2 regions of the Achromobacter pestifer genome follow, and region 2 is predicted to be linked to the other one. Evidence: riboswitches for the same ligand, from Rfam matches in the RefSeq annotation. Region 2 holds a riboswitch; the other holds the start of a gene.
The links. A riboswitch is a leader RNA that binds a small molecule or an ion and turns the genes downstream of it on or off. The one in region 2 is predicted to bind glycine.

Region 1 (14,446 bases), 1.5 Mb from region 2:
GTGATCGGCGCCATCGATTCGGGGGTGCTGTTCCTGGCCAAGCTGGGCTTGCTGGAAGGCAAGACGGCCACGACCTATCCCGGCGTGTTCGCCGAACTGGAGTCGATGGGAATCAGCACCGTGCACGAAGCGCTGGTCGTGCACGGCAATGTGGCATCGGCGGGCGGCTGCTTGTCCACCCAGGATCTCGCGGGCTGGATCGTCGAGCGCTTGCTGGGCAAGGAAAAGTCCGAGGCGATGCTGGGGATGATCGCCAAGGTGGAGTGAGCGCGCGGTGGCGCTGTTCTACGTTCTCAAACCTCGCCCACCCCCTCCCGCACGCTCGCCGCCAGCATCTGCGCGGTCGCCGCCGACAAGGTCCAGCCCAGATGCCCATGCCCCGTGTTGTAGAACACGCCCGGCCGCCTGCCGGGGCCGACGCGGGGCATCATGCTGGGGGTCATGGGGCGCAATCCGCACCAGGGCACCACGCGCGAGGTGCGGATGCCGGGGAAGTGCTTGCGGGTCCAGTCCACCAGCGGTTGCACGCGTTCGGCGCGGATGTCCATGTTGAAGCCGTTGAATTCGGCCGTGCCGGCCACGCGGAAGCGGTCGCCGAGGCGGCTGGTGACGATCTTGGCGGCTTCGTCGAGCAGGCTGACATGCGGCGCGGCGGCCTGGCTGGCGGCGTCGTCCAGGTGCACGCTGATGGAGTAGCCCTTGACCGGGTAGATGTTGAGCGTGTCGCCCAGCTGCCTGGCGAACTGCCGGCTGACCGCGCCGGCGCAGACGACGATGGCGTCGGCCTCGTGCTGTTCGTGGCGCGTGCCGCCCTCGCGCGCGACGTCGAGCACGTACGGCGCGCCGTCCACGCTGATGTTGCGGATGTCGGCGTCCTGCGCGAAGCGCACGCCGCGGCGCTCGCAGGCGCGGGCCAGGCCGCTGGTGAATTTGTGGATGTCGCCGGTGGCGTCCGAGGGCGTGTAGAAGCCGCCGTAGCAGGGGGTTTGCAGCGTGGGCTCGATGCCGCGCGCTTCCTCGGGCGATACCGCGTAGCGTTCCAGCCCGCCTTCCTGCAGCAGGGCATTGGCGCGTCGCGCGGTCTCGAAGCTGGCGGCGTCGTGGTAGATGTGCAGGATGCCGCGGCGTTCCAGATCGAAATCTATGCCTTCTTCCTCGGCCATGGCGTACAGATGCTGGCGCGCGGCGATGGCGAGCCGCGTGGTCTCGATGGTGTTGCGGCGATAGTTGCGGATCTGCCCGACGAACTGCGCCAGCCATGAATACTTGTGCCAGCTGAACCGGGGGTTGAGCAGCAGCGGCGCGTTGCGGCGGCCGAGCCAGCGCAGGCCTTTCATGACGGTGGCGGCGCTGTTCCAGACCTCGGCGTTGCTGGCCGACAGTTGGCCGCCATTGGCGTAGGAGGTTTCCATGGCGGGATAGCGCTGGCGGTCATAGACGGTGACCTGGTATCCCAGTTTGCTCAGGGCATAGGCGGACGTGACGCCGGTGATACCGGCGCCAATGATGGCGATGCGGGGCATGATGGCTCCAGATTGAGTGGCCGCGGCCACCCGGCCGCAGCACCCCATCTGTCTCTGTACCTGAGAGCTTCACCCGCGGCGCAAGCGGCGGCGGGATCCCCTTCGGTGGGCGCGCTTGGCGCCTCTCTCCAGATTGTCTAGACCGCGCAGTCCTGTTTGCCTGAGAGTTTCCGGGGCGGTTGCTCCGTCGGCGCCTGCCGCTGGGACAGGTCTCTTCTGCGGGGTTTTGGATCGACGAGGCGAGAATAGCCAAAATTCTCGGAAATGAGGCTAAGGGTTAGTACCAATGGAGCGCCGCGCCGCGTTACGATGCATGCGCGCCGTTCGCCGCGGCGCCACGGGACTCAATACGAAAAGGGATGACGGGTATGCGCCTGAGCAGAATGCTGCGCACGGGGTTGTTTGCACTGATGGCTGGGGGCTGCGCCCTGGCGCAAGCCGGTCAGGCCGAGACCGACCGCGCGATCGACGAAGCGGCGCAGGCCGTCATGCGCGAACACGGCATCGCGGGCCTGTCGATCGCCGTCACCCGCAACGGCGCGCAGCGCTTCTACAACTACGGCGTGGCGTCCAGGGAAACGGGCAAGCCGGCCGGCAGCGACACGCTCTACGAGATCGGATCCATCAGCAAGACTTACACCGCGACCCTGGCGGCCTACGCGCAGGCGCGCGGCCGCCTGGTCCTGGCCGACAGCCCGGCCAAGACCCTGCCGGAGCTCGCCGGCAGCGACTTTGCCAAACTGAGCCTGATCAACCTGGGCACGCACACGACCGGCGGCTTTCCCCTGCAGGTGCCCGACGGGATCAAGAACCAGGCGCAGCTGATGGCTTACCTCAAGGCCTGGAAGCCCGAGCATGCCGCCGGCACGTACCGTACCTACGCCAACCCCAGCATCGGCATGCTGGGCGTGGTCGCGGCCAAGAGCCTGAACCGGCCGTTCAAGGCGGCCATGGAGCGGGACCTGTTTCCCAAGCTGGGCCTGACCAGCACCTACATCGACGTGCCCGCCGCCAGGATGGCGGACTACGCGCAGGGCTACAACAAGCAGGACGCGCCCGTGCGCGTGAATCCGGGCGTGCTGGCGGACGAGGCCTACGGCGTGAAGACCAGCGCGCGCGACCTGATCCGCTTCGTCGACGCGAACATGGGTTTGAACCTCGCCGATGCCGAACTGCGCGATGCGATCGCGCAGACGCACGTCGGCTATTACCAGCTGGGCGATATGACCCAGGACCTGGCCTGGGAGCAACTGCGCTATCCGGCGACGCTGGACGCGTTGCTGACGGCCAACGCCGGCAACTACAACAGCCAGAGCCAGCCGGTGGCCGCGCTGAACCCGCCGCTGCCGCCGCAGGAGGCCGTGTGGATCAACAAGACGGGTTCGACCAATGGCTTCGGCGGCTACGTGGCGTTCGTGCCGTCGAAGCGGTTGGGCATCGTGATACTGGCCAACCGCAACTATCCGAACGAGGCCAGGGTCCGGCTGGCGTACCGGATCCTGGACGAATGGGATAAATAGGCGCGCAGGCCCGGGCTAGCGCGCAGGCGGCTGGCGCGCCGCGTCGTAGCGGGGCAGCAGCTCCATCACTTCCAGCCGCTTGCACAACTGCGCCAACCGCTCCATCTTGTAGGCGTTCAGGTCCACGCCGGCGTAGTCATAGAAGCCCTGGCCGTCGCGCAGCCCGTTGCGCCCTTGTTCCATGTTGCGGGCGATGAGGGCGGGCGAGGCGAAGCGCGGATCGATGGCGTCGGCGAGATAGCGCGAGGCGTAGTAGAGGATGTCGCCGCCGCCCCAGTCTATGAATTCCAACAGCCCTAGAACCGAGAAGCGCAAGCCGAAGCCCAGGCGCACGGCCGTGTCGATGTCTTCGGCGCTGGCCACGCCTTCCTCCACCATGCGAGCCGCTTCGTTCATGGCCAGGGCCTGGATGCGGGGCACGATGTAGCCGGCGGCGGGGGCGCATTGCACCGGCTTCTTGCCCGCCAGGCGCAGCGTTTCCAGCAGGCCCTGCGTCGCGGCCTCGCTGGTCTGGGGGCCGCGGCTCACTTCCACCAACGGAATGAGGTAAGCGGGATTGAGCCAATGCGCGTTCAGGAAACGTTGCGGGCCCAGCACCAATTCCGCCAGTTCGGTGACGAGAAAGGTGGAGGTGGTCGACGCGATGATGCTGTCCGGCGCGCAGGCCGCGCCCAGCCATAGAAAGGCGTCGCGCTTGGCGTCCAGGCGTTCGGGCACGGCTTCGAACACCACGCGCGCCTGCCGCAGGTCTGCTTCGGCATCCTCGCGCGCGCACAAGCGCACGCGCGCCAGCGCAATCTCCGCCTGCGAGGCATCGAGCAAGCCCAGCCTGGACAGGATGCCGAGTTCGCGGCGCAGATCGTCCCGCACGCGTGCAAAGTACTCGGCCTGCTCAGCGGGCGTGCGCGGCTTGATGTCTATCAGCGTGACGTCCAGTCCGGCATGGATGTATGACAGCGTGATGCCCACGCCCATGCGGCCGGCGCCGATCACGCACAGTTTTTCGTTCATGGCATGCATCCTCGTGTCAGCAGCCTTCAGCCAGCAGTTCGCGCATGCCGTCGCGCGACAGGCGGTCCAGGCCCAGGCGCTCCAGCGTGCGTCCTTCGGCGTAGAGATCGCGGCCGGTCACCGCGCTGGCCAGGCTCAGCAAGCCTTGCGCCACAGGCGTCGGCACGCCCGCCCAGCGGCCGGCGGATACCAGGAATGACAGGCCGAGCCGCGTGTCCTCGAGCATGTAGCGGTGCGTGTGCAGGTCTATGTCCTCGCGCCAGTCGCCGCTGTCGGTGAGCCGGCCGTGGGCGCCGCGGCCGTACATCCATTCGTCGCCTTCGGCGGCATAGTGGTCGGCCAGCGGGAAGTGCGGCGCGGCATAGCCCAGGGCCGCGCGGATGGCGATGCGCTCCGCGTCCAGCGCGTCGGTCACGCGCCGGATGGAGGCCTGGGTGCCTTCGTTGTGGATGTCCCAATTGTCGAAGTGTTCCAGCGGCCCCGCGTTCATCATGATGAGCGGCGGGTGGATGATGGGGCCGGCATTCATCAGCGCGCCGGAAAGCCCGTCCTCTACCGGTTCGATGCTGGGGTAGGCGCGCTGGACCACGGCCAGCGCATGCTCCGACAGCCGGCGCGGGAAGACGCCCGTGGGCAGGCGGGTGGCATAGCCGCTGACGACGACTCTTTCGCCATGCTTGCGGGCCAGATAGGGCAGGGTGCCGGTCTCGGCGAAGGCCGTATCGGCGGAATTGCCGGCGTCTTTCATGGCGCGGGCGAAGACGTAGCAGCCGAAGGTGCCAGGCGGCAGGAACACGACCTGGCCGTCGCGCAGCAGCGGCGCCAATGCCTGGGCCAGCGCTTCGTGGGTGGTGGACGGCAGGGGTATGACCAGCAGCTCGGCATCCGCGACGGCCGCGGCCAGGTCGCGCACCAGCTGCAATTGCCGCGGTCCGTCGCCCAGCGGGAGCTGGCGCGTGCCGCGATAATCGGTGACCGTCAACGCGCCCGCGTCCCGCAATCCCTGGAAGGCTGCCCAGTCCCGCCGCCACCAGCGCACCTCATGGCCTTTTTCAAACAAGTCGGCCGCCGCCGCGTAGCAGCCGTGGCCGCCGCCTATGACGCTGATTCTCATGGTCAAGCTCCGTCTGTTGGAGCCTTGATCCTAGCGGCGGCGCGCAGGCCAGGCTGCGCCGAACGCGCAAGCGGCGTTCCGATCCGGCAAGCGAATCCACGCGCCGCCCGGCGGCGCCTAATGCCTGCCCTGGCGCAGGGTGTCCGACGGCAGGCAGCCGTAGCGCTTGCGGTAGTGGGTGGCGAAATGTCCGAAGCTGGAAATGCCGTGCCGCAGCAGGATGTCGGTGACGCTGTCGCCTTCACCGGCCTGCGCAAGCGCCGCGTGCACCTGCGCCAGCCGCTGGTTGCGCACGTAGTCGCTGGGACTCTGCTTCAGGAACTGCGAGAAGCCGTTTTGCAGCGTGCGCACGGAGACGCCGCAGTGGGCCGCCAGGTCCATCAGCGAGAGCGGTTGGTCCAGATGGCTTTCTATGTAATCGCGCGCGCGCCGCACGTGCAGCGGCAGCGGCTGGCGGCGGTCCGCCTGCAGGGCCTCGGAGTAGTTATGCGGCAGCTGGGTCAGCAGCAGCGTCAGCAGGTAGTCGGAAAAACCGGCGGCCAGGGTCTGCGTGACGCCTTCGATGGCGGGGTGGCGGTACAGCCGGCAGAGATAGTCCAGCGTTTCGCGCACCGCCACCGGTCCGGGAGCGTCGGCATCCATTTGCAGGTCGAACACCAGCGCCTGTTTGACGGGGCGCTCGAGCAGCCGCTGCAACTGGCGTTCCAGCGCCTCGCGCTCGACGCGCAGGATCAGGTTGCGGCAGTCGCGGCCGATGCGGATCACGCTGCGCTCGGAGGGCGAGGAGATCGTCAGGCTGCCCGCGTTCATGGAGGCGCTGCGCTTGCCCAGCGTGATCAGCCCGGAGCCTTGCAGCGTGATGCGGATCAGGTAGTAGCTGGCGATGTCGCCGGCGTCGATCTCGACCTCGGCGCCGTAATGCAGATCGAACAGCGCCGCATTGCCGAAGAAGACGCCGTACAGGCGGGATTGCAGGGATTTTCCCGGAGGGACGCACATGCGGTGCGACCATAGGTGTTGGCTGACCTGATCCTTGATCTCGGCGATGTTGCCCGAGTCCAGCAAGCAATGGCGGTCCAGCGGATTGGTGTCGTTGAACATGCTTTCCTGCGCAGCGGGAACAGTCATTGCGTCAGGCGTATAGAGGCTGGCCGCGCAAAGACCTACAAAAGATGGGCCTGCAAGCAAGTGAGGCGCAACCCGGCCCGTTGGGCGATGGGCAGATCTCACCACCATACAAGGGAAACAAACCATGACTGACGGCAGCCCGCGGCACGGATCAAAACCTAGCTACGCCTACGAGTGGTACGTCGTGGTGATATGCATGCTAGCGTACATATTTTCCTTCGTCGACAGGCAGATCCTGGCGCTGATGATCGAACCCATCAAGCACGATCTGCAGCTGTCCGACACGCAATTCAGCTTGTTGCACGGGCTGGCGTTTTCCTTGTTCTACGCCTTCATGGGCATTCCGATCGCCTTGCTGGCGGATCGCTATTCCCGGCCGAAGATCATCGCGATCGGCGTGGCCTTCTGGAGCCTGGCGACCGCGGCCTGTGGCCTGTCGCGCAATTTCGCGCAGATGTTCCTCGCGCGCATCGGCGTGGGCGTGGGCGAGGCGGCGCTGTCGCCCGCCACATACTCCATGCTCAGCGACATGTTTCCGCGCGAAAAATTGGGACGCGCCGTCGGGATCTATTCGATCGGCTCGTTCATAGGCGGCGGCATGGCCTTTCTGATCGGCGGCTATGTCATCGACCTGCTCAAGAGCGTGGACACCGTTACCTTGCCCTGGATAGGCGCAATACGGCCGTGGCAGGTGACCTTCTTCATCGTGGGGTTGCCCGGCCTGCTGATCGCGCTGCTGATCCTGCTGACCGTGCGCGATCCCCAGCGGCTGGGCTTGCGGCGCAATGCCGCGGGGCAGGTGCAGAAGCCCGCCATGAAGGACACCTTCCGCTTCCTGGGCCGCCATCGCGGCACTTTTTTCTGCCACTATCTGGGCTTCTCGTTCTATGCGATGGTGCTGTTCGCGCTGCTGGGCTGGACGCCGGCGTTCTACATGCGCAAGTTCGGCATGTCGCCCGTGGAAGCGGGCTACATGCTGGGCGTGGTGGTGCTGGTCGCCAACACCGCCGGGGTGTTCTGCGGCGGCTGGTTGATGGACTGGCTGGCCAAGCGCGGCTACAGCGATGCGCCGCTGCGCGCCGGCGTGATCGGCGCGGCGGGCATGGCCTTGCCCGCGGTGATCTTCACCCAGGTCGATTCCCTGTGGCTGTCGGTGGGCTTGCTGCTGCCCGCCATGTTCTTCGCCTCGTTTCCCATGCCGACCTCGACGGCCGCGATGCAGATACTTCCGCCCAATCAGCTGCGCGCCCAGGTGTCGGCGCTGTTCCTGCTGATCTCGAACCTGATCGGGCTGGGTCTGGGCACCACCGCGGTGGCCATGCTGACGGACCGGCTGTTCAAGAACCCGGCGGCGGTCGGGCAGTCCATGTCGGTCCTGGTCGGCGTGGCCACGGTGCTGTGCATTGGCCTGCTGGCCGCGGGCTGCAAGCACTATCGGCGCAGCCTGAACCTGGAAGCGCAAGAGGCGCCACCGCTTGCGCCCGCGCGCGTGTCTTCCTGAAAGCGGCTGCCAGGGCTGCCCGGGGCCGCGATGCGGCCCTTTTTTGAACTCTGTTACCTCTTCGTTGAACTGCACATTCCTCGTAAAAGAAATGGTGCCGGGGATGCGCTATAACGGACGCTTGACGCATTACTGTTCCCCTAATTCATGCCCCGTTTTCCCCGCAGTTCGTCGCTGGCCCTGTCCGTTGCCCTGGTGGGCGTCCTGGCGGGATGCTCATCCCCCAAGCCAGAGTTCGAAAAAGAAGACTTCACCCAGAACAACACCTACTCGCGCACCGTCGCCGCGAGCAACGTCGCCGCCTGCGACGCGGGCCGTCGCGCCTTGCTGAGCCAGGGCTACAACATCGACAAGTTCGAGGGCTCGCGGGTCACCGGGCACAAGAATTTCCAGGACGAAAACGGGCAGCACACGCAGATCGCCTTCAACATCGAATGCGCCTCCGACGGCAGTGCGAACGAACGCGCCACGGTGTTCGCCAACGCGGTGCAGGACCGCTATTCGATCAAGCGCACCAACAGCTCGGCCAGCGTGGGCGTGAGCGTGCTGGGCCAGGTGTCCATGCCATTCGGCTCCAGCGACGATTCGTTGGTGAAGACGGGCAGCCAGACGGTTGCGCGGCCCAAGTTCTATGAAGGGTTCTTCCAGCTGCTGCAGCGCTTCCTGCCGGATGCGCAGGCCGCCGCCGCGCCGCAAGCGCCCGCGGGCGGCCGTGGCAAGCCGCAACCCAAGGCCGCGCCGCCCGAGCCGGCGGAATCTCCGGACAAGCCGGCCGATACGCTGAATCCGGCGGCGGCCAATGATGCCAGTGAATCGCCGAAAGCACCGTCGGCAGGAGGTTCCAGTTCACCGGCCGCGCCTGCATCCGCCGCGCCCGCCGCCGTGGCCCCTGCGCCGACGGCTCCGACGCCCGCGGCGTCCGCGCCTGCGTCTGTTGCTCCTGCGTCTGCTGTCCCTGCATCCAGCGCACCCGCATCGACTCCCACGCCCGCCGCGCCGGCCAGCTCCGAGGCTGCCAAGTAGGGCAGCGACGCCGCGTCGGTTTGCCCTGGCGCAAACCGATGCGCCGCGCCGATTCGCGGCGCGGCCCGCATCCGGCGATAATCCCGGGCACCATGACCTATCAACTCCTGAAAATGCTCCACGTGGCGGCCGTGGTCGCCTGGCTGGGCGGATCGCTGTTCGTGTCCTTGTTCCTGCTGTCCTCGCAGCCGCAGGACAGTGAGGAAGCCCCCAAGGAACGCAAGATGCTGGGCGCGCTGCGCCGCTGGACGCTGTACGTGACCACGCCGGCCATGGTGTTGACCTGGCTGGTCGGCCTGCATCTGGCCATGACCTTCGGCTGGTTCGCCATGACTTGGATCTGGGTCAAGGTGGGCTTCGCGTTGGCGCTGTCGGCGCTGCTCGGCATCCAGAGCGCGGCGCTGCGCCGCATGGCCAACGGCAGCGCCAGGCGTCCGCCGCTGGTGGATCTGTACGCGCCGTTCACCGTCGTCGCCTCCGCCGCCATCGTGACGCTGGTGGTCGTCAAGCCCTTCTGATCCGCGCGGCTGGGCATGTGCCGGGACCATATGCCCAACCGCCATAACCAAACGCCCCTGTAATAAGGACTCAACGAACTATTCGTTCGCGCGGTCCGTCCCCCTCCCTAGAATCGTTTCTCTCATAACCGCATAGCCTGAGAGGCGATTCCAATATGACTTCCCGTTTCTTCAAGCGCCTGCTGGGCGCGGTGCTCGCTTCGGCGGCAATGTTCCATGGCCCGGCTTTCTCGGCCGATCCCAAGCCCTTGAAGGTGGGCGTGCGCGGCGGCGTCGACGAGCAGATCTGGGAGGTGGTGGCCCAGGTCGCCAAGAAGAACGGCCTGGCCGTGGAGCCCGTGGTGATCACCGGCACCGCCAGCCCGAACGAGGCGCTCAACAACGGCGACCTCAACGCCAACGCCTTCCAGCACATCCCTTTCCTGAACGACCAGATCAAGCAGCGCGGCTACAAGCTCGTGTCCGTGGCCAACACGCTGATCTCGCCCATCGCGTTCTACTCGAAGAAGTACAAGTCGCTGAAAGAGCTGCCCGACGGCGCCCGTGTCGGCATCCCCAACGATCCCAGCAACCAGACGCGCGCGCTGGTCATCCTGCGCGACCAGGGCCTGATCACGCTGAGGGATGGATTCGATCCGGCCACAGGCACGGCCACGCTGGCGGACGTGACCTCCAACCCCAAGAAGCTCAATTTCGTGGAGAGCGCCTCGGTGGTGCTGGCGCGCTCGCTGCCGGACGTGGATACCGCGGCCATCGTCAACAGCTTCGCCTATCAGGCCGGGTTGATCGCCACGCGCGACGGCATCGCGGTGGAGAAGAAGGAAAACAACCCCTACGTGAACATCATCGCGGTGCGTGAACAGGACAAGAACGCGCCCTGGGTGCCCGAGCTGGTCAAGGCCTACCACTCCGAGGAAGTGCGGCAGTTCATCCTGAGCAAGTACGAAGGTTCGGTGATTCCGGTTTTCTGAGGCGGGAATCGGGCAATGATGCAACACGAATTCTCCACGGCCGGGCTGGCAAGCGCCACGCTGCAGGCCCAGGTCCTTGATGCGCACATCGTGTTCGAGGGCCTGCAAAAACGCTACGAAGGCGTGCAGGGGCAGGTGGCCGCGCTGTCCGACGTGTCGTTCTCCATTGCCCGCGGCGAGGTGTTCGGCATCATCGGACGCAGCGGCGCGGGCAAGTCCACCTTGCTGCGTTCCATCAACATGCTGGAACGGCCCAGTGCCGGCCGGGTGCGGGTGGACGGCGTGGACGTGGGCGGGCTGGACGAAAACGCGCTGGTGGGGCTGCGCCGCCGCATCGGGATGATCTTCCAGCACTTCAACCTGCTGTCCGCCAAGACGGTGGCCGAGAATGTGGCCTTGCCCTTGCGCGTGGCCGGCGTCAAGCCCGCCGCGGCGCGTGCCCGGGTGGAGGAACTGCTGGAACTGGTGGGGCTGCGCGACAAGGCCGACGTCTACCCGGCCAAGCTGTCCGGCGGCCAGAAGCAGCGCGTGGGCATCGCCCGCGCGCTGGTGCACGAGCCGGAGATCCTGCTGTGCGACGAAGCCACCTCGGCGCTGGACCCCGAGACCACGCAGTCCATCCTGGCCCTGCTGCTGGACATCAACCGCAAGCTGGGCCTGACGGTGGTGCTGATCACGCACGACATGTCGGTGATCCGCGAGGTCTGCCACAAGGTGCTGGTGCTGGACGGCGGCCGCAAGGTCGAGGAGGGCGAGGTCTGGCGCGTGTTCGGCAACCCCCAGGCCGATGCCACGCGGGCTTTGTTGCGGCCCTTGCAGCACGACCTGCCGGCGGACTTGGCGGCGAGGCTCGTGCCCGACCTGCAGGGCCGCGAGGGCGTGGCCGTGCTGCGATTGCGCTTTACGGGGCAAGGGCGTCCGGATGGCGTGTCCTTGCAGGCGCTGGCCGCGCTCGGCCCCGGCGCGACGCTGCTGCATGGCGGGCTGGACCGCCTGCGCGGCCATGCCCAGGGCAGCCTGCTGGTGTCGGTGCCGGCGGGCGCATTACAGGAAGAGGCCGCGCGCGCCGCGCTGGTGGCCGATCAGATCAAGGTGCTGGGTTATGTCGCTGCCGATGCTTGATAAATACCTGCAGGCTTTCCTGCAGACCCTGGCGATGGTGAGCGTATCCGCCGTCATCGCCATCGTTCTCGGCCTCTCGCTGGCCGTGGTGCTGACTGTCACCGCGCCAGGCAATCTGTATCCCAGGCCGCGCTTCAACAAGGTCCTGTCGGTGACGGTAAACACCTTCCGCGCCATTCCCTTCATCATCCTGCTGGTGGCGATGCTGCCGTTCACGCGCTTTCTGGTGGGCACCACGCTGGGTACCTGGGCCGCCATCGTGCCGCTGTCGGCCAACCTGGTGCCGTTTTTCGCGCGCATCGCCCAGGTCAGCCTGAACGACGTGGACCACGGCCTGGTGGAAGCGGCCAGGGCCATGGGCTGCCGCCGCTGGCACATCGTGCGCCATGTGCTGCTGCCGGAAGCCTTGCCGGGCATCATCGGCGGCATGACCGTCAGCGTCATCGCCATGATCAACGCGTCGGCCATGGCGGGCGCGGTGGGCGCCGGCGGCCTGGGCGACCTGGCGATCCGCTATGGCTACGAACGCTACGAGACCCGCGTGATGTTCGAGGTGATCGTGATCCTGATCGCGCTGGTCTCCATCGTGCAGTTCACCGGCGAATGGCTGTCGCGCCGCGCCGACCACAAACGCTGACTCCGCGCCGGGGCCACGCGCCCCGGCCTTACCCGAAAACACAGGAACGCTGAAATGTCCGAGTCCTCGCAACACGGTTTCGCCACGCGCGCCATCCACCTGGGCTACGACCCGCTGGACGAGCAGGGCGCGCTGGCCCCGCCGCTCTACCTCACCTCCACCTACACCCAGGACAGCATCGAATCCTTCGACCAGATCCGCCTGGGCGAAAAACAGGGCTATGTCTACGGCCGCACCCGTAATCCGACGCAAGCCCTGCTGGAAGAGCGCCTGGCCTCGCTGGAGGGCGCCGAGGCCGGGGTGGTGACCGCCTCCGGCATGGCGGCGATTTCGGCCACCCTGTTCTCGCTATTGCAGAGCGGCGACGAAATCGTCGTGGACCAGATCGTGTACGGCACCGCCTTCACCTTGTTCACGCAGGGCCTGGCGCGCTTTGGAGTGCGTGCGGTATTCGCCGACTTCACCCGCCCCGAGACCGTGGCCGCGGCCATCGGCGCGAAGACGCGCGCGGTCTATTTCGAGACGCCCGCCAATCCGAACCTGCGACTGGTGGACATTGCGGCGGTGTCAGCCATCGCCCGCGGCAAGGGGTTGGTGACCATCGTCGACAACACGTTCGCGACGCCGGTGCTGCAGCGTCCGCTGGAACATGGCGCCGACATCGTGCTGCATTCGGCCACCAAGTACCTGGGCGGCCATGGCGACCTGCTGGCCGGGGCGGTGCTGGGACGCAAGGAGCACATCGACGCGATCCGGCTGCAAGGGCTGCGCTACTTCACTGGCGCCACCTTGTCGCCGTTCACCGCCTTCCTGGTGCTGCGCGGCATCAAGACGCTGGAGCTGCGCGTGGCGCGCCACAGCGAATCCGCCTTGAAGGTGGCCAAGCTGCTGCGCGAGCATCCCGCGGTGGCCGACGTGTTCTATCCGGGCCTGGCGGATACGGCGGGCGCGGAGATCGCGCGCCGCCAGCAATCGGCCGGCGGCGGCCTGGTCGCGTTCGAACTCAAGGGCGGACTGGCGGCGGGGCGCGGCCTGCTCAACAGCCTGAAGCTGGCGCGCATCGCGGTCAGCCTGGGCGATCCCGAAACCCTGATCCAGCATCCCGCGTCCATGACGCATGCCAGCTACACGGCCGAGGACCGCGAGCGCTATGGCCTGTCCGAGGGCCTGCTGCGCTTGTCGGTGGGGTTGGAGACGCCTGAGGACATCCTGGGCGATCTCAGGCAGGGCCTGGACCGGGTGTAGCGGCCGCTCGCCGCCAGGCGACCCATTCCCCTTTGCTTTCGAAGTTGCGCGGACCGCGCGCAGCGGCGGCCAGCCCTGCGCGCAGCGCTGCCATGTCCAGGCCGGGCATGTTCCGCAGCAGGGCGGGGGGCAGGCGCTCGATGTCCAGAATCGCCTCGTCGAAATCCATGGCCATCAGCCCGCCGCCGTCGCTGGGCACGCGCACGAACCACAGGCCTTCCATGTAGTCGCCGGACCAGGGGTCCGGATAGATGGCTTGCGTGTAGCGGAATCCGAACTCCTGGATGTCGTTCCAGGGCCAGAATTCCTGCAGGCCGAGGGCGCGCGCCAGTTCGCTGCGGCGGGTGAATCCGGCGTCATCGAAGCCGACGGTTTCACGCAGGGGATCGTCGGGCGGCGTGGGGCCGGCGAGCAGCCGTTTGATGAATGACCACATGGCGCATGGACGTATGAAGGGAGGCCAGTGTAGCGGCCCGCGTCGATGCAAAAATGTTACAACGTTTGATCAAGGTCAAATCCGTGCCGCGACGCTCGGGGTAGCGTTTGCGCTTTTCCCTGAGCGGGCCGGCCGGCGCGGACCCGACGATCAGCGTAGCGAGGACAGGATCGATGACAGACAAGACAACGCAAACCACCGAACAAGCCGTAGCCGAGGCGCCGCGCAAGCGCGCCGCCAAACGCACTGCCAGCGCGTCCACCAAGCCGGCCGTCAAGACGGTGGTCAAGACGGTAGTCACGGCGGTGACCACCGGCCGCAAGCCGCGTGCCGCCAGCGCCACGAAGACGGCGGCGGCCGCCACCGATCCCGTGTCCGCCGCGGCCGCCGCCGAGCCGGCCCTGAATGTGCGCAAGCGCGTCGTTGCCCGCCAGGACGCCGCGCGCCAGGAGACCGTCGCCGTGCTGGCCGACATCGCACGCCGCTACAACGTCAGCGCGCCGGCCCAGGCGCGCGAGGCGCTGCGTTCGGTCATCGAGGAGCTGTCGCCGGACGACGCCCAGGCCGTCCATCGCGCATTGCTGGAAGCCAATTCGGCGGCGCCGGGCACGCGCCGCAATCCTGACGACGAGCTGGCCGCTGACTGGCGCGAAGGCGTTTATCCCTATCGCCACCGCATGCTGCGCCGGAACTACGA
Region 2 (14,446 bases):
CGAGGTGGGACGCCGCGCGCATGGCGGGCTCTACGAAGTGTGCGATGACGAGGATCCGGTGGTGCTGGTCTGCGGCGAACCCGGCGTCGAGGTCTGCTTCGGCGCCATCGCCAAGGTCGAAAGACGCATCCGCTACGGGTCGGCCGAGGCCATCCCGCCCTATTTCGAACAGTTCCTGACGGCCTTGCAGGCAGGCGAGGCCCGCACCATCCGCTAGCGTCCCGGCGCTTCAGGCGCCAGGTTTGCTCCCCCGCGCAGCCCGGGTCTCTGTGCTGAAAACGTCCGCTTTTGGCGCGATGACAACGGCTGTTCGGGCCATTCCGGGATTTCCCTTAGGACTGTAAGAAAAACAGCCCTACAATTCGGCCATTCCCGCCGCCCTGGCGGGTGCTCGCGCCGTCTGTCATCAGGCGGATTTTTCCTAGAAGTACACTCGCGCCGCGTTACGCGTCCGAACCCGCCTTGCCCCAGGAGCGCCTGCATGAAATTCCGCTTCCCCATTTTCATCATCGACGAAGACTACCGTTCCGAGAACGCGTCCGGTCTGGGTATCCGCGCCTTGTCCGCGGCGATCGAGGCCGAGGGCGTCGAGGTGATCGGGGTGACCAGTTACGGCGACCTGAGTTCGTTCGCCCAGCAGCAGAGCCGGGCCAGCGCCTTCATCCTGTCGATCGACGATGAAGAATTCGACGTGGATTCGCCCGAGGACGTGGCCAGCGCCATCAAGAACCTGCGCTCCTTCATCGGCGAGCTGCGCTTTCGCAACGCCGACATCCCCATCTACCTGTACGGCGAGACGCGCACCTCCGAGCACATCCCGAACGACATCCTGCGCGAACTGCACGGCTTCATCCACATGTTCGAGGACACCCCCGAATTCGTGGCGCGCCACATCATCCGCGAAGCCCGCAGCTACGTCGACGGCCTGCCGCCGCCGTTCTTCCGCGAACTGGTCAAGTACGCGCAGGACGGCTCGTATTCCTGGCACTGCCCCGGCCACTCGGGCGGCGTGGCGTTCCTGAAGAGCCCCGTGGGACGGATGTTCCACCAGTTCTTCGGCGAGAACATGCTGCGCGCCGACGTCTGCAACGCGGTGGACGAACTGGGCCAGCTGCTGGACCATACCGGCCCCGTGGCCGAATCCGAACTGAACGCCGCGCGCATCTTCCACGCCGACCACTGCTTCTTCGTAACCAACGGCACCTCGACCTCGAACAAGGTGGTGTGGCATGCCAACGTCGCCGCGGGCGACGTGGTGGTGGTGGACCGCAACTGCCACAAGTCGATCCTGCACGCCATCACGATGACCGGCGCGATCCCGGTGTTCCTGCGCCCCACGCGCAATCACCTGGGCATCATCGGCCCGATCCCGCTGGAAGAATTCCATCCGGACAACATCCGCAAGAAGATCGAGGCCAACCCCTTCGCGCGCGAAGCGGTGAACAAGAACCCGCGCATCCTGACGCTGACGCAGAGCACCTACGACGGCGTCATCTACAACGTCGAAATGATCAAGAAGCAGCTGGGCAGCTATGTTGACACGCTGCACTTCGACGAAGCCTGGCTGCCGCACGCCTCGTTCCACGAGTACTACCAAGACATGCACGCCATCGGCGTGGATCGCCCGCGCAGCCAGGACGCGATGGTGTTCGCCACTCACTCCACGCACAAGCTGCTGGCCGGCATCTCGCAGGCCTCGCAGATCATCGTGCAGGAGTCCGAGACCCGCAAGCTGGACCGCAACGTCTTCAACGAAGCCTACCTGATGCACACGTCCACCTCGCCCCAGTACGCGATCATCGCGTCCTGCGACGTGGCCGCCGCCATGATGGAACCGCCGGGAGGCACCGCGCTGGTCGAGGAAAGCATCCGCGAAGCCCTGGACTTCCGCCGCGCCATGCGCAAGGTGGAGTCCGAGTTCGGCAAGAACGACTGGTGGTTCAAGGTCTGGGGCCCGAACCGCCTGGTTTCCGAAGGCATCGGCAACCGCGACGAATGGATCCTGGAATCCAACGACCACTGGCATGGCTTCGGCGAAATGGCTGAAGGCTTCAACATGCTGGACCCGATCAAGGCCACGGTCATTACCCCGGGCCTGGACATGTCGGGCAGCTTCGGCGAAACCGGCATTCCGGCCGCGCTGGTGTCCAAGTACCTGACGGAACACGGCGTGGTGGTCGAGAAGACCGGCCTGTATTCATTCTTCATCCTGTTCACCATCGGCATCACCAAGGGCCGCTGGAACACGCTGCTGACCGCCTTGCAGCAGTTCAAGGACGACTACGACCGCAACCAGCCGCTGTGGCGCATCCTGCCGGAATTCTGCCGTGACCATCGCCGCTACGAGCGCATGGGCCTGCGCGATCTGTGCCAGCAGATCCACGAGGCCTACCGCGAGCGCGACGTGGCCCGTCTGACCACCGAGATGTACCTGAGCGACATGGTCCCGGCGCTGAAACCGTCGGACGCGTTTGCCCGCATGGCGCACCGCGAGGTCGAGCGCGTCGACATCGACAAGCTGGAAGGCCGCGTCACCGGCGTGCTGCTGACGCCGTATCCCCCGGGCATTCCGCTCTTGATCCCGGGCGAACGCTTCAACCGCACCATCGTCCAGTACCTGCAGTTCGCGCGTGAGTTCAACGAGCGCTTCCCCGGTTTCGAAACCTACATCCACGGCCTGGCCGACGAAGTGGGTCCGGATGGCGAAAAGCGCTACTACGTCGACTGCCTGATCGAAGACTGATGTTCGATGTAGCAGTACTCGGCGCCGGCGCCGCGGGCATGATGTGTGCCGCGGTCGCCGGCCAGCGCGGCTTGCGCGTGGTGCTGGTCGACCACGCCGAGCGCCTGGCGGAGAAGATCCGTATTTCCGGCGGCGGCCGCTGCAACTTCACCAACATCGGCGCCGGCCCCGCCAACTTCCTCTCCGACAACCCGCATTTCTGCCGTTCGGCCTTGGCGGGCTACACGCCGCAGGATTTCCTGGCGCTGATGAAGCGCCACCACATCGCCTGGCATGAGAAGCATCGCGGGCAGCTGTTCTGTGACGATTCCAGCGAATCCATCATCGAGATGCTGCGCGCCGAATGCGACGCGGGCAGGGTGCAGTGGCGCATGGGCTGCTCGGTGTCCGAGATCGGCCATGGCGAGCAGGGCTTCGAGCTGCGCTCCAGCCAGGGTCCGATCCGCGCCGCGAAACTGGTGGTCGCCACCGGCGGCATGGCCATTCCGCAACTGGGCGCCACCGATTTCGGCCTGAAGATCGCGCGGCAATTCGGCCTGAAAGTGGTGGAGCCGCGGCCCGCCCTGGTGCCGCTGACCTTCGATGCCGAGCAGTGGCGGTCCTTGTCCGAATTGTCCGGCGTGGCGCTGGAGGTCAATCTGCAAACAGGGCAAGGCAAGGCGCGCGGCGAGTTCCTCGAGGATCTGCTCTTCACTCACCGGGGCCTGTCCGGTCCGGCCATCCTGCAGATTTCCAGCTACTGGCAACCCGGCGAGCCCATCGTGATCGATCTGGCGCCCGGCCGCGATCTGGCGGAAGAACTGCTGGCGTCGAAGTCAGGCAACCGGCAGCAGCTGCATACCGTGCTGGCGGGCCTCTGGCCCAAACGCCTGGCCGACCGCTGGCTGCACCTGGCGGAGCAGGGCGGCAAGCCCGGCCTGGCGGCGCTACGCCTGGCGGACGCGCCGGACAAGACCTTGCGTGCGCTGGCGCAGGACATCCACCAGTGGACCCTGGTGCCCAGCGGCACGGCCGGCTACAAAAAGGCCGAAGTCATGCGCGGCGGCGTGGACACGCGCGGGCTGGACCAGAAATCCATGCAGGCCAAGACCACCGCCGGCCTCTATTTCATCGGCGAAGCCGTGGACGTTACGGGTTGGCTGGGCGGCTACAACTTCCAATGGGCCTGGGCTTCGGGCGTCGCCTGCGGCAAGGCGCTGTAGTTTCCACCTAGGGCCATGGCGTCGATAGGCCGGCGCTATGGCAAGAATTGGAAGCTTGCCGTTGTGATATTAAATAAAAATACTTATCATTTATGTTTTCGATATTGATCTAGCCTCGAACAAGGGGGCGGATCTCACGGAGACATGCATGGCTTACACCCTTCCGCCCCTGCCGTACGCCTACGATGCGCTGGAACCCCACATCGACGCGATGACGATGGAGATCCACTACAGCAAGCACCATCAGACCTACGTCAACAGCCTGAACGCCGCGCTGGAAGGCGCGGGCATCGTCACCAATGAGCCGGTCGAGTCCCTGGTGGCGCGGCTGGAGCAGTTGCCCGAAACCGTCCGCGGCGCCGTGCGCAACCATGGCGGTGGCCATGCGAACCACAGCCTGTTCTGGTCGGTCATGTCGCCCGAGGGCGGGGGCGAGCCGGACGGCGCGCTGGCGGCGGCCATCGAAGCCGAGCTGGGCGGGCAAGCCGCATTCCGCGACGCCTTCACCAAGGCCGCGCTGACCCGCTTCGGCAGCGGTTGGGCCTGGCTTTCGGTCACGCCGGCCGGCAAGCTCACGGTGGAAAGCAGCGCCAACCAGGACAGCCCGCTGATGCATGGCAACACGCCCATCCTGGGGCTGGACGTGTGGGAGCACGCCTACTACCTTAAGTACCAGAACCGCAGGCCCGAGTACATCGGCGCCTTTTACAATGTTGTGAACTGGCCTGAAGTGGCGCGCCGTTACGCGGCGACGCAGCGCTGAGCGCATCCCTGGCAAGGAGGGCAGCGGCACATGAATACCTTCAGCCGTCATCGCGTGCGGCCAGCAGCCACCAGCATCAGCGTGTGGACCCTGGCCGTATTGGTGGCCTGCCTGGGCCTGCACCAGCTGTGGGCCTATCTGGACGTGCGCGCGCCGCACGTGGCCGATGCCCTGCTGGGCGGGCTGGTGGCGGCAGCCGCCACGGCGCTGGGCACCCTGCCCATCCTGTTCGCCCGCAGCATTCCGCAAAAAATGCAGGACAGCATGTTCGGCTTCGGGGCCGGCGTCATGCTGGCGGCCAGCGCTTTTTCGCTGGTGGCGCCGGGCATCGCGGCGGGCCGCGACCTGGGCTACGGTCCCTGGGGCGCAGGGCTGACGGTGGGCGCCGCCGTGCTGCTGGGGGCGGCCGTGCTGCTGCTGATGGACCGCACCCTGCCGCACGAGCATTTCATCAAGGGCAGGGAAGGGATCGAGGCGCACCGCCTGCGCCGCACTTGGCTGTTCGTCTTCGCCATCACCCTGCACAACCTGCCCGAGGGCCTGGCCATCGGCGTGGGCTATGCGGGCAACGACGCCATGCGCGGCACCGCGCTGGCTACTGGCATTGCGATCCAGGACGTCCCCGAGGGGCTGGTGGTGGCGGTGGCGCTGCTGGCGGCGGGCTACCAGCGCGCGTTCGCCGTGGCGCTGGGCATGCTGTCCGGCTTGGTCGAGCCGCTGGGCGCGGTGCTGGGCGCCGCGGTGGTGGGTTGGTCCGAGCCGCTCTTGCCCTGGGGCCTGGGTTTCGCCGCGGGCGCCATGCTGTTCGTGATCAGTCACGAGATCATCCCGGAATCGCACCGCAAGGGGCATGAGGTCTACGCGACTTGCGGGCTGATGTTGGGCTTCGTGCTCATGATGCTGCTGGACACGGCGCTGGGTTGAGGCCGCCGCAGGCATTCCCTGGCCGCGGCTTTCGTTGTATGCTTTCGGCGCTGTCACGCATGTTGCGGGAGAGAGCGGCCTGTATGTCCGGCCGCCGCCGAAGGCGCAATTCGCCCAGAATCGCTCAGGTAACCCATACCGCCCATGCTTGCCCCGTCCCGGTTTTCTTACCGCATGGACGCGGCAAAACAGTACTCTGGAGAGACCTGGCGCCGCCCCTGAACTAGGGACATAGCGAGCAGCCCAGGCGCCGAAGGTGCAAACCCGCCACGCGGGGCAACTCTCAGGCAAAAGGACAGAGGGGCGGAAGATTCAGCCGTTGTGCCAGCGCAGTCCGCTTGGCGCCACCGGCATTCCGTAACCCTGGCAACACTGCCGTCCCGGAGTTTCCGCGCATGTCCGCAACCCTCAAACGCACCCCGCTGGCCGAAGAACACGTCGCCTCTGGCGCCCGCATGGTCGACTTCGGCGGCTGGGACATGCCGCTGGCCTACGGTTCGCAGCTGGAAGAGCACCATGTCGTGCGCCAGGACGCCGGCATGTTCGACGTGTCGCACATGCTGAACGTCGACGTCGCCGGCCCGGACGCTTTTGCGTTCCTGCAACGCCTGGTCGCCAACGACGTGTCCAAGCTGACCGTGCCCGGCAAGGCGCTGTACAGCTGCATGCTGAATCCGCAGGGCGGCGTGATCGACGATCTGATCATCTATTTCTTCGCCGCCGACGAATGGCGCGTGGTGGTCAACGCCGGCACGGCCGACAAGGACGTCGCCTGGATGCAGCGCGTCAAGCAGGCCGGCCAGTTCGACGTCGCCATCACCCCGCGCCGCGACCTGGCCATGGTGGCGGTGCAGGGGCCGAACGCCCGCGCCAAGGTCTGGGCCGCGCGCCCGGCCTGGCAGGCCGCCAGCGAACCGCTGACCCCTTTCGTGGCCGCCCGCGTGGGCGACGACACCCTGGTGGCCCGCACCGGCTACACCGGTGAAGACGGTTTTGAAATCGTGCTGCCCGCCGCCGAGGTGGTGCAGCTGTGGCGCGATCTGGTTGCCCAAGGCGTGCGCCCTTGCGGCCTGGGCGCGCGCGACACGCTGCGCCTGGAAGCCGGCATGAACCTCTACGGCCAGGACATGGACGAGCTGACCCAGCCCGACCAGGCCGGCCTGACCTGGACCGTGTCCCTGAAGAACGCCGAGCGCCGTTTCATCGGCCGCGACGCCCTGGAACAATTCGCCACCCCGGCCAGCTTTATCGGCCTGAAGCTGCAAGAGCGCGGCGTCATGCGCGCGCACATGGCCGTGCGCACCAAGGATGGCATGGGCGAGCTCACCAGCGGCACCATGTCGCCCACGCTGGGCGTGTCGATCGGCTTCGCCCGCCTGCCGCAAGGCGTCAAGCCGGGCGACACGGTCGAAGTCGACATCCGCGGCAAATGGGTGCCCGCCCTGGCCTGCAAATTGCCGTTCGTGCGTAACGGCAAAGCGGTCGAACACTCGTAAACTCGAAGCTTCGCGCGAGCCGCCGGCCCCTGGGGCGATGGCCGCCCGCGCGAGGCGCGCAACACCATTCATCTACCCGCATTCCCTCAGGAGTTCCCATGAGTCTGCCCACCGATCGCAAGTACACCGAGTCCCATGAATGGGTCAAAGCCGAAGGCGACGTGTTCGTCGTCGGCATCACCGATACCGCCCAGGACCAATTGGGCGACCTGGTCTTCGTCGGCGACGTGAAGGTCGGCGCCAAGCTGAACGCCGGTGAGACCGCTGGCGTGGTCGAGTCGGTCAAGGCCGCTTCCGACATCTACGCGCCCGTGGCCGGCGAGATCGTCGCGTTCAACGAAGAACTGGAAAACAACCCCAACCTGATCAACGAATCGGCTTTCACCGCCTGGATCTTCAAGATCAAGCCGGTCAATGCCGCCGACGCCGACAAGCTGCTCGACGCCGCCGGCTACGAAGCCGTCGCCAACGGCTAAGCCGCTGGTCCGGACCGGGCGCGCAAGCACTAGCTCCGCGCCCGATCCGCAAGATGCAATACCGTCCGTCCTCCGACGACACCCGCTATCCCGAGACCTCTCCATGTCGCGCGCCCTAGACACCCATACCGACTTCATCCCCCGCCACATCGGCCCTTCCGACGCCGACCAGGCCGCCATGCTCGCCGTCATCGGCAGCGCCAGCCTGGACGCCCTGCTCGAGGAAGTCGTGCCGCCCAAGATCCGCAGCCAGGCCCCGCTGGCGCTGCCCGCCTCGCGCAGCGAAACCGACGTGCTGGCCGAACTGAAGCAGATCGCCGGCCGCAACAAGGTCTACCGCAACTACATCGGCCAGGGGTACTACGGCACGCAGACGCCCAACGTGGTGTTGCGCAACATTCTTGAGAATCCCGCCTGGTACACGGCCTACACGCCTTACCAGCCCGAGATCTCCCAGGGCCGCCTCGAAGCCCTGCTGAACTACCAGACCATGGTCGCCGACCTGACCGGGCTGGACATCTCCAACGCCTCGCTGCTGGATGAAAGCACCGCCGCCGCCGAAGCCATGACGCTGGCGCGCCGCAGCGCCAAGTCGAAGAGCCCGGTGTTCTTCATTTCGCGCCACGTGCATCCCCAGACCATCGAAGTCGTGCGCACGCGCGCCGAAGGCCTGGACATCGAGATCGCCATCGGCGACGAGGCCGAGGGCCTGCCGGAGTGCTTCGGCGTGCTGCTGCAGTATCCGCACAGCACCGGCTCGGTGGCCGACTACCGCAAGCTGGCCGAGGCCGCGCACGCGCAAGGCGCCATCGTGGCCGTCGCGACCGACCTGCTGGCGCTGGCCCTGCTGGCCGCGCCCGGCGAATGGGGCGCGGACATCGCCATCGGTTCGGCCCAGCGCTTCGGCGTGCCGTTCGGTTTCGGCGGCCCGCATGCCGGCTTCATGGCCTGCAAGGACGCCTTCAAGCGCAACATGGCCGGCCGCCTGGTCGGCGTGTCCAAGGACGCGCAGGGCAATCCGGCGATGCGCCTGGCGCTGCAGACGCGCGAACAGCACATCCGCCGCGAGAAAGCCACTTCCAACATCTGCACCGCGCAAGTGCTGCTGGCCGTGATGGCCGGCATGTACGCCGTGTGGCACGGCCCGGCCGGCATCCGCCGCATCGCCGAGCGCGTGCAGCGCAGCACCGCCATCCTGCGTGCCGAGCTGGTCAAGCTGGGCGTGAAGGTCGCCAACGACACCTTCTTCGATACGCTGCTGCTGGAAACCGGCGCGGCCACCCCGGCCATCCTGACCGCGGCCGATTGCGCGCACATCAACCTGCGCCGCGTCGACGGCGCCCGCCTGGCGGTTTCGCTGGACGAGACCGTCACCGTCGCTGACCTGCAGGCGCTGGTCAACGTCTTCGCCGCCGGCCTGGAGCGCGACGACGTCGAACTCGACATCGACGCGCTGGACGCGGCCGCCGCCAGCGGCATTCCCGCCGGCGTGGCGCGCGAAAGCGCGATCCTGACGCATCCGGTGTTCTCCAGCGTGCAGTCTGAAACCGACATGCTGCGCTACCTGCGCAAGCTGGCCGACAAGGACCTGGCGCTGGACCGCACCATGATCCCGCTGGGTTCGTGCACCATGAAGCTCAACGCCACCGCCGAGATGATCCCCATCACCTGGCCCGAGTTCGCGCTGATCCACCCGTTCGCACCGGCTTCGCAAAGCCAGGGCTACAACGAACTGATCGACCGCCTGTCGGCGGCGCTGTGCGAGATCACCGGCTACGACAACATCAGCCTGCAGCCCAACTCGGGCGCGCAGGGCGAGTACGCCGGCCTGTTGGCCATCCGCGGCTACCACCAGGCCAACGGCCAGCATCAGCGCAACATCTGCCTGATCCCGTCGTCCGCGCACGGCACCAACCCGGCCTCGGCGCAACTGGCCGGCATGGACGTGGTGGTGGTGGCTTCCGATTCCAACGGCAACGTCGATCTGGCCGATCTGCGCGCCAAGATCGAGCAGGTCGGCGACAAGCTGGCCGCGCTGATGATCACGTATCCGTCCACCCACGGCGTGTTCGAGGAAGCTGTCACCGAGATCTGCGATCTGGTGCACCAGGCCGGCGGCCAGGTCTACCTGGACGGCGCCAACATGAATGCGATGGTGGGCGTGGCCCAGCCGGGCAAGTTCGGTTCGGACGTGTCCCACCTGAACCTGCACAAGACCTTCTGCATCCCGCACGGCGGCGGCGGTCCCGGCGTGGGTCCGGTGGCGGTGCGCGCGCACCTGGCGCCTTACCTGCCTGGCGTGGTGAACGAACAGGGCAAGCTGCCTGGCGACGCCAAGGTCGGTCCGGTCTCGGCCGCGCCGTTCGGCTCGGCAGGCATCCTGCCGATCCCGTTCGTGTACATCTCGCTGATGGGCGCCGACGGCCTGCGCCGCGCCACCGAAGTCGCCATCCTGAACGCCAACTACATCGCCACCCGCCTGCGCGACCACTATCCGGTCCTGTACGCGGGCCGCAATGGCCGCGTGGCGCACGAGTGCATTCTCGATGTGCGTCCGCTCAAGGAAACCAGCGGCATCAGCGCCGAAGACATCGCCAAGCGCCTGATGGACTACGGCTTCCATGCGCCCACCATGAGCTTCCCGGTGGCCGGCACGCTGATGGTCGAGCCGACCGAATCGGAAGGCGTCGCCGAACTGGATCGTTTCATCGACGCGATGATCTCGATCCGCGAGGAAATCGCCCAAGTCGAGCGCGGCGAGCGCGATGCCGAGGACAACGTCCTGAAGAACGCGCCGCACACCGCGCAGATGCTGCTGGCCGAGGAATGGCTGCACGACTATCCGCGCCAGCAGGCCGCCTATCCGGTGGCTTCGTTGCGCGACGCCAAGTACTGGCCGCCGGTTGCCCGCGTGGACAACGCCTACGGTGACCGCAACCTGGTGTGCGCCTGCCTGCCGATCGAAGCCTACGCATAAGCGCAGTCGGCGCGGCCCGGCGGCAAAAAAAATCCCCCATCCGAAAAGATGGGGGATTTTTTCGTCTTGCTTCGGCCGAGGCTTACTTCGCCGGCGCGGCCTTGCTGGCCACGGAGAAGTCTTCGGCGATGCTGAAGAACGTGTTCAGCATGATCTGCAGGTTTTCCTTGCCGATGCCGCCTTCCGAGTTCATGTCCATCTGCAGCACGGCCCGGTTCTTGTCGTCCAGGTAGGCGCGCGTCCAGCGGTATTCCTGGTTCCAGGCATTGATGGCCTTGAGCGAGACCGGCTTCTTGCTGCTGTAGGTCGCGGTCACGACCAGGTCATGGCACTTCTCGGTGAAGTCGTTGCACAGGAAGTCGACGCGCAGCTCGCTGGCGCCCGTGTCGCGGGGATCCAGGATCAGGACGGGACCCTCGTCGCCATCCTGCTTGCGGGGGTTGTAGACCATGTCGTCCAGCATGGTCGTCACGGTGTCCAGGTCGAAGTCCTGCATGTAGCCGGCCGCGGACGCGGTGTCGGAGGCTGCGGCCAGTTCCGTGCCTTCGGCCGGTTCGCCTTCCTCTTCCATGCCGTCCATGTCGTCGTCCATGCCGGTCGCGCCCAGCAGGCCCGCGAACAGTTCGTCGGCGGGGATCTTCTGGCCGTTCAGGTCGCCCATGCCATCGGCGAAGTGGAACTTGCCGATGATGTTGTCGCCGTCGTTCTTGCCGACGTTGAGCATTTCAGCCATGCCGGACATCGAGCGCATCTGGTCGTCGGCTTCCTCGGCAGCTTTTTCCGCGGTCAAGCCTTGCTTCTTGACGGCGTACTGCACGATCAGGTCGCGCACCATGGGCTTGGAGATAACCAGGGTCGCATCGATCTGCTTGATGGCCTTGACCATGATCTCCTGTGGCGTCAGATCCTTGACGTTGGGCGGATTGGTCAGGTCCAGGGCGAAGGTCAGCTTGCTTTCGCCCTTGTCGGTCTTCCAGCTGATCGGGTCGATGCTGAACGTGGGGTTGCCGTTGAGCAGCTTGCCGGCATTTTCCAGCACGGCGTCGAACTGTTCGTCCTTCAGGCCTTCGTCGCTGGCGCCCAGCATGTACTGGCGCACGATCTGGTTGTAGGTGTCCGACAGCTGCTTGATGGCGGCGCCGTCCAGCTTGGCGAGCTTGATCACAGCCTGGCCGTTGCCCAGGGCCACGTCGTTGAACGTGATGTTGCCGGTCTGGTAGGTGGCTTCGACGTTGACGTTCTTGTCGTCTTCGGCCAGCTTGACGCCATAGCCCAGGTTGTCCAGCGAGACCTTGACGTCGTCACCGGGGCGGGTGACGTCGATGCGCTTGAGCTTGACGCTGGAGTCGCCAATGGACAGGCCGAACTTGCCCATGCGGCTGTTGACGTCCATCGTCAGGCCGGACACCAACATCTTGATGGGGTCGTCCGATTTTTCGCCATCCACCGACAGCGTTTCCATCAGGGCGTGCGCCGTGACGGCTTGCTGCGCGCGGTCGAAGGTGCCGTTGATCGCCATGCCGCTGAAGTTGACGGCGTTGCCTTCGTGCGTGATCTGCACGGGGGCGATATTGGCGGTCGAGGTGGCGAAGCCGCCGAAATTGATGATCGTGTCCGCGCTCAGGGGCACCACGCCCTTGGTCAGCTCGAACAGTTCCTTGATGTTGTCGGTCTTGGCGAGCTCGGCGTGCGTGAACGCCAGCTTGGGCGCGATGGCGCCGCGCGCCAGGGCGCTCTTGGGGAAGGGACCGTGTTCGATGGATGCGTCGAACTCGATCATGCCTTTGGGCAGGTCTTCGGCGATCTTGTCGCCCTTGACCAGCGACACGCCATAACGCGCCTGCGTCGAGAACAGGCCGCGCTCGTACTTCAGCTGATCGATGCGCAGACCGAACAGAGGCGTGATCTTGGCCAGTTTTTCGTTGGCTTCCGCCAGATGGCGCTGCGAGCTTTCCTCGATGCGCTTGCCGGTGTACCACGTGGCCCCGACCCAGCTTCCCGCTCCCACTATGACCACGCCCAGGGTGATCGCTACGCTCTTTTTCATCGTTCTGCTTGTATCGTTGATTATCGAGTCATATCCGGTGACACGCGGCTGCTTCTGGCCGCCGGACCCTGTTATTGGCGTCCGCCATCGGAATACACGTATTCATCGGCTTGTAAGGCCCGCGGCGAGTATACCGAGGCCGATGGTCATGTGACCACGCCCACCGTTACAGAAGATTTCAAAATGAAAGCCGGCGCGTTCGCGCCGGCTTTTCAGGACTAAATACCGCGACCGGAGATTACATCGGGTCCAGGGGATAGATCGGACGGCGCACGTGCTTGAATTCAAGCTGGCCGTAGTCCGAGGTGGTAACCCCCACGCCGGTGCATTCGATGACCTGTGTCGCCATGTCGGAGAAGCCCGCGCGCCAGTGGACTCGGCTCTTGAGCACGACGTAGCGCTTTTGCAGCGGATCGATGCCGGCCGACAGCAGGCAATTGATGTCGAAGGGCTCCTGGTGGCGGGACACCACCACGATTTCCACGCGGCCCGTGTCGATCACGACCGTCAGGCCGGTGTCGTTGCGCACGCCACGGTACATCGGTCCGCGGTTCAGATAGACGCCGTCGAACACCAGTTTGACGCGGCCGGTAACTTCCAGCGGTTCGCTGGGCTCCTTGATGGCGGGCATGGCCATCTTGCCGCCAAGCTTGATCGTGATGGTCTGCCCCACGCCCGCGGCCGCCGCCTGCTGTGCCGCCTCCGGGTCGCAGATGGCGTAGAAAACCACGTTCTCCAGTTCCTGGCGCAGCACCTCGGCCAGCACGGCGGTGGTGTCCATGGTGCCGCCGGAACCGGTGTTGTCGTAGTGGTCCAGCAGCACGACCGGGCCTTGTTCGATGGCCTTGGCGCGCGCGATGGTGGGAGCCAGCGGTTCCGGCTGGAACACCCAGTCGGCGCGGTCGCTCCAGGCGCGATCCAGCAGTTCATCGCGGTGGCGCTGCGCCTCGGCCAGATTGCCGTCGGTACAGACCACGGCGCTCAGGCCGGCTTCGCGGATGTCGGCGTGCGGGAATCCCACGAAGACCGAGGCGGCCAGCACGCCGCCGGCTTCCAGTTCCTTGCAGCGTTCCTGCAGCGGCTTGTTGGGCGCGGCATGGGTGCCCTGGCACATGATGTGCGGCAGCATGGGCTTGTTGGCCCAGGACATGACGGGCTTGATCTCGCCCTTCAGGGTGCGCGCGATCACGTTCGCGGCGCGCAGGCCCGCGGCGCGGATGTCCACGTGCGGATAGGTGTGGAAGCCGCTGATGACCGTGGCGTTCTTGACGATGTCGTCATAGACGTTGGCATGCATGTCCAGCGTCACCGCCACGGGCGTATGCGGATCGATCTCGCGCAGGCGGCGCAGCAGGTCGCCTTCGGCATCCTCCACGCCCTCGGCGACCATGGCGCCGTGCAGGTCCAGCAGGATGGCGTCGTAGCCGCCGCGCTGGACCTCGTCCAGGACCAGCTTGCACAGCCGTTCGTGGGTTTCGGCGCTGGCGGGGCCGCTGGGCCAGGACTCGGCCGCCACGGGCACGACGATTTCGGCGCCTTCGCGGCGCGCCACTTCGATATAGCCGCCCAGGCCGCTGTCGGTGTTCTCGTAGGCCTTGATGGCGCGTTCGCCGGCCAGGACCTCGGGATTGCCGCGGAAGAAGCGTTCAAGCGGAGTGGGCACGGGCGAAAACGTATTCGTCTCGTGCTTGATCATTGCCAAAAGCCAACGCATGGGAATTCCTGTGGGTTTGCTGTTGAGGATGGTTCAGGCGGCCTGGGGAGGCTGGGGCCAGGGGTGTTGCTCGGGCCGCATGGTTTCCCAGGCGCGCGCGATGC

Region 1: another riboswitch for glycine. It lies ahead of FOC84_RS24345 (D-amino acid dehydrogenase); the one in region 2 lies ahead of gcvT (glycine cleavage system aminomethyltransferase GcvT).

What each region holds. Positions count from the first base shown of each region.
Region 1 is NZ_CP053985.1:5,136,172-5,150,617, forward strand. It holds gene FOC84_RS24340 (DJ-1/PfpI family protein) at 1-267, shown strand, start outside; gene FOC84_RS24345 (D-amino acid dehydrogenase) at 294-1,523, opposite strand; glycine riboswitch at 1,568-1,659, opposite strand; glycine riboswitch at 1,661-1,752, opposite strand; gene ampC (class C beta-lactamase) at 1,907-3,043, shown strand; gene FOC84_RS24355 (3-hydroxybutyryl-CoA dehydrogenase) at 3,059-4,054, opposite strand; gene FOC84_RS24360 (NAD/NADP-dependent octopine/nopaline dehydrogenase family protein) at 4,071-5,168, opposite strand; gene FOC84_RS24365 (AraC family transcriptional regulator) at 5,286-6,296, opposite strand; gene FOC84_RS24370 (spinster family MFS transporter) at 6,421-7,797, shown strand; gene FOC84_RS33500 (DUF2242 domain-containing protein) at 7,945-8,820, shown strand; gene FOC84_RS24380 (CopD family protein) at 8,913-9,338, shown strand; gene FOC84_RS24385 (MetQ/NlpA family ABC transporter substrate-binding protein) at 9,494-10,309, shown strand; gene FOC84_RS24390 (methionine ABC transporter ATP-binding protein) at 10,328-11,431, shown strand; gene FOC84_RS24395 (methionine ABC transporter permease) at 11,412-12,068, shown strand; gene FOC84_RS24400 (trans-sulfuration enzyme family protein) at 12,123-13,313, shown strand; gene FOC84_RS24405 (hypothetical protein) at 13,288-13,749, opposite strand; gene ppk2 (polyphosphate kinase 2) at 13,923-14,446, shown strand, end outside.
Region 2 is NZ_CP053985.1:3,663,949-3,678,394, forward strand. It holds gene FOC84_RS17585 (hypothetical protein) at 1-217, shown strand, start outside; gene FOC84_RS17590 (arginine/lysine/ornithine decarboxylase) at 482-2,743, shown strand; gene FOC84_RS17595 (NAD(P)/FAD-dependent oxidoreductase) at 2,743-3,945, shown strand; gene FOC84_RS17600 (superoxide dismutase) at 4,094-4,708, shown strand; gene FOC84_RS17605 (ZIP family metal transporter) at 4,739-5,632, shown strand; glycine riboswitch at 5,688-5,783, shown strand; glycine riboswitch at 5,819-5,941, shown strand; gene gcvT (glycine cleavage system aminomethyltransferase GcvT) at 6,028-7,128, shown strand; gene gcvH (glycine cleavage system protein GcvH) at 7,227-7,604, shown strand; gene gcvP (aminomethyl-transferring glycine dehydrogenase) at 7,708-10,581, shown strand; gene FOC84_RS17625 (DUF945 family protein) at 10,664-12,628, opposite strand; gene FOC84_RS17630 (M81 family metallopeptidase) at 12,867-14,342, opposite strand; gene FOC84_RS17635 (amidase) at 14,376-14,446, opposite strand, start outside.